DNA from 2 places in the Aneurinibacillus uraniidurans genome. Region 1 is predicted to be linked to the other one. Evidence: riboswitches for the same ligand, from Rfam matches in the RefSeq annotation. Region 1 holds a riboswitch; the other holds the start of a gene.

Region 1 (2,204 bases):
AGAAAAATCGAGCAGCGGCACAAATCTGGTACAACAAACTCTTACACAGTTACATCAAATGCAACAGAGTGTACAAGCTACTGCAGGAGTTATAAATGGATTAGGGGAAAAAGCAGAAGAAATCACCACAATTATTGGCATCATGAGTGAAATTGCTGCACAGACAAACCTACTTGCTCTCAACGCAGCGATTGAAGCAGCTAGAGCAGGCGAACACGGCAAAGGGTTTTCTGTCGTTGCTGATGAAGTCCGAAAACTAGCGGAGCAATCCAGTACGGCAGCTGACCAAATTCAGTCTGTTATTCATGGCATTCAAAACGAAACGAAACACGCCATTGCCTCCATGCACACAGGTACGAGGGCCGTTGAAACCGGCTTGCATATGGCAGAACAAACCGGTTCCGCCTTCCATAGTATTGCTGATACAATCAACAAAATTAAATCATGTACGAATGATGTTGTTGTATTAATGACTCAGGTTAGCGAATACTCGCAGACAATGTTACCTCAGATTACGGAGATCTCACATTTGTCTGAAGAAAGTTCTGGTATGAATCAACAAGTTGTCGCCGCTACGGAAGAGCAAACTGCTTCCATGGAGGAAATAACCGCCTCAGTTAGTCAACTTCATCACATGTCACAAGAATTACATCGACTTACACACCAATTCAAATTTTAATCTACAGACGAAGCCCTTCTATTGTGAAGGGCTTCGTCTGTGTACTCTTCTTTTATCTACTTTTAAGTATTTATTAAGATTACGATAGTAATATTCAAAACAGGCAAGATTTCTGGTAACATCGGACTAGTAAAACATTACTATAGGTTCTGAAAAAGGCAAACTTATTGAAAAATAAGGACGCAAAGCCATGGGTCTAAAGTTTGTATAAACTATGACAGCCGGTTGCCGAAGTCACATATTCGTAATGATTCTTTTAGCCAAAGAATAAATCCAACTTTTTATATTTTTTAACTTGAGATTTATTCGTACATGACCCAAAAGAATCGGATGACTAGGCTATTCCCAAAATGGATAGTCTTTTTCTTTTCCTAGAATCAAAAAGGGGAGAATTATCGTGAGAGATTTAAAAATTCGGACACGCGTATTAATTGGTTTTTCCGCAACACTACTTCTGTTACTTATGGTTTCATTTATCGGGTATCACGGTTCTGTTCAAACGAAAGAAAAATATGATGATTTAATTAATCGAGCCATGCCAGCTGCCGTTGAAGTACAAAATATGAATTATAATTTGGCAGTAATCGCATCAAGTTTACGTGGGTATGTTGCGTATGGTGATGATACATACTTAAATACGTTACAGAAATCAAAAGAACAATTTCATAAAAACATAGAAAACTTATTAGCCATGACCCAAGTCGAAGAAAATCAACGGTTAATCAAAGAAATCATCGCAGCTAGCGGCGAATATGAGAAAATAGTTGATCTTTCCATTGATGCGGGAAAGAACAGAGATATCGCAAAAGCCAAAAATCTATCCTTGCAAGGTAGGGTTTATTTACAAACAGCGCAAGAAAAGTCCACACAATTAAAAAGCAATATTGATACAGTTGTTCGTGATACACAGCAAGCCACTTCTGAGAAGAGCGCTCGAACCAATTTATTAACCTTAATTTTTTCTACCATCGCATTATTAATAGGCATTATTCTTTCTATCATTATCTTCCGTTCAATCGTACGCTTAACAAAAGAACTCATTACATTCACTGAACATGTGGCAGCTAGCTCGCAGCAAATTTCAGCAAGTACTGAAGAAATTGCCCATGGAAGTCAGCAGCAAGCCGCTTCAGCTAGTCATTCATCGGAACTTGTAAAAGAAATGACGAATGTGATCCAATCGGTAGCTAAAAATACAGAGCAAGCCTCTATTTTTTCCGAGAAGGCTGTAGAACTATCCATCGATGGGAACGGCGTGATTCAAGAAGCCGTAACAGGAATGAGAGATGTTAGACAAAAAATGGATAAACTCGAGAAAGAATCCCAGCAAATTCAAGAGATTATTAAGGTGATTAGTCAGATTGCTGATCAAACAAATCTGTTAGCACTTAATGCGGCGATTGAAGCTGCACATGCGGGGGAAGCAGGCAATGGATTCGCCGTTGTTGCAGGCGAAGTTCGAAAACTTGCGGAAAGAAGTCGACAAGAGACGAAAGAAATTTCAACACTAACCCTATTGATACAG
Region 2 (2,204 bases), 1.2 Mb from region 1:
ATGGAAGCACGCGGTTATCGTGGCGGCGTAGGCCGGACGAAATACCGGCAGCTTCGCTATGGAGCAGTAGATGTTGGATTTGGAGTTGTGATTGCGATTGTGGCTGTCGTGATTATTGTATTTCGCACATAAGGGGAAGCAGGATGCAGGAACGTAAGATTAAACTTGTATTTTCATATCGAGGTACGGCGTACCATGGCTTTCAGCGCCAGCGGGTGCTGCCGAGCGTACAGGAAGAGATGGAGAAGGTACTCAAACGTCTTGTTGGACATGAAGCACCGCTTGCGGTATCCGGGCGAACGGATGCAGGTGTACATGCCCGGTATCAGACCGCTCATTTTATTACGACAAGTAATATACCAGGTGAGCGGTTTGTGCAGGCGATGAACACGTTTTTGCCAGAGGATATTGTGGTGCTAGAGTCGAAAGAGATGCCGTTTGATTTCCATGCGCGGTATGATGTGGTGGAGAAAACGTATCGTTATCGCATTCTGAATCAGCGCCAGGCTGATCCGTTTTTGCTGGATCGGGCGTATTGGGTGCGGGTACCGCTGCAGATTGAGCAGATGCGTGCGGCGGCGGAGCACTTTATTGGTACGCATGATTTTACATCATTTTGTTCGGTACGGACGCATGTCGATAGCAAGGTGCGAACCATCTATGAGATACGGATCGATGTAGAGGAGCGTGAGCCATACGTGAAGGGACAGGGACAAGATATATGGCTGACGTTCCGCGGCAGTGGATTCCTATATAATATGGTGCGGATGCTGACAGGAGCGCTGCTTGAGGTCGGGAAGGGCCGCTGGACACCGGAGTATGTGAAAGAGATGCTAGCGTCTAAAAGTCCGTCTGTTCGCAAGGTGAATGTTCCACCGCAGGGACTGTATTTGTGGGATGTAAAGTATAAAGAGTAAGGGAAAAGAAGATATGGTGCAAATATTGCACTTCCAAGGGAATGAAGTACATTTCTTTGGTACTATATAAACGTTGAATATAAAAATTGTTGTGCATCGACAATGGCAAACTCATTGAAAGGTGAGGACGCAAAGCCACGGGTCTACGGTTTTTTGTAAACTATGATAGCCGGGTTACCGAAAGCCTTATTTTATTTCAGGGCTATTTCTTGCGATGCGAGAAATAGCCCTTTTTTAAAGAAAAATAGAGATAGCAAGAGAGAATCATGTAGGAGAGAAGCACATACAAGGAGGAAATACTTATGAGCACACAAGCAGTAGAGATAGGCAGGGAACTGGAGTATGCGGTTGAAGCAGGAAAGCACATATATGAACTTTTTAATCGGGTCAGTACAGTGCTTGTTGTAAATCGGGAACTGGAGGTTTTAGGATACCTGGAGGGTGATATTCATCTGAAGCTTAAAGTAGGAGATAAAATCCCACCAAATGTTTTGTCTGCTCAAGTAATGAACGCGAAAAAAAGAATGTCACAGATGGTAACAAAGGCAGAGTCATCTTTTCAAGTTGCTTATCAGGGACTAGCGATTCCTGTCATGGACTCTTACGGTAAGATTGTCGGTTGTCTGGCCATTACGTCTCCTTTAACCAAACAACAGGCGCTCATCGATATGGCTTCTAATCTGATTGAGACCTCGTTAAGTACAACGAAAGCGAGTGAAGAAATCGCAACGGGAGCTTCCGGGCTAGCGGATGCGGTACGTGATTTGAACACGGTTTCCGGGGAAGCAAAGGCTGAAATCATGATGATCGGGGATGTACTTAAGTTAATTAAGCGTATTGCTGATCAGACAAACTTGTTATCATTAAATGCTGCGATTGAGGCAGCGCGGGCGGGAGACGCCGGTAGAGGATTTGCTGTGGTGGCGGACGAAGTGCGAAAATTAGCCCAGGATACGAAGGGTAGTTTGGACGATATTTCCAATAAAATGAATCAAATTTTACATTCAGTTGAAAAGATGACAGAAGGTATCTTTAAAATCGATGCTCACGCCCAACAGCAAGCGGCTGCTACAGAAGAGATTAGTGCCTCGATGATTGTATTAGAGGAAAATGCGAAAAAAATAGAAGAGTTATCTAACTCCCTATCCATATAGAAGTATAGAGGCTGTTCCGAAGCTGTTTTTGGAACAGCCTCTTTTTTGATAAATAGAGGTAATTTCATAAAAGATGCACAGCCTGCCACTATACACAGGCTGTGTCCTAAAGTTCTCTCGTATTCTCCTCATG

The links. A riboswitch is a leader RNA that binds a small molecule or an ion and turns the genes downstream of it on or off. The one in region 1 is predicted to bind cyclic di-GMP.
Region 2: another riboswitch for cyclic di-GMP. It lies ahead of PO771_RS18320 (methyl-accepting chemotaxis protein); the one in region 1 lies ahead of PO771_RS04915 (HAMP domain-containing methyl-accepting chemotaxis protein).

Annotation. Positions count from the first base shown of each region.
Region 1 covers NZ_CP116902.1:989,450-991,653, reverse strand. Annotated here, with positions in the region: gene PO771_RS04920 (methyl-accepting chemotaxis protein) at 1-679, shown strand, start outside; cyclic di-GMP riboswitch class I at 827-912, shown strand; gene PO771_RS04915 (HAMP domain-containing methyl-accepting chemotaxis protein) at 1,077-2,204, shown strand, end outside.
Region 2 covers NZ_CP116902.1:3,656,595-3,658,798, reverse strand. Annotated here, with positions in the region: gene PO771_RS18330 (energy-coupling factor transporter transmembrane component T family protein) at 1-132, shown strand, start outside; gene truA (tRNA pseudouridine(38-40) synthase TruA) at 144-917, shown strand; cyclic di-GMP riboswitch class I at 1,012-1,099, shown strand; gene PO771_RS18320 (methyl-accepting chemotaxis protein) at 1,220-2,071, shown strand.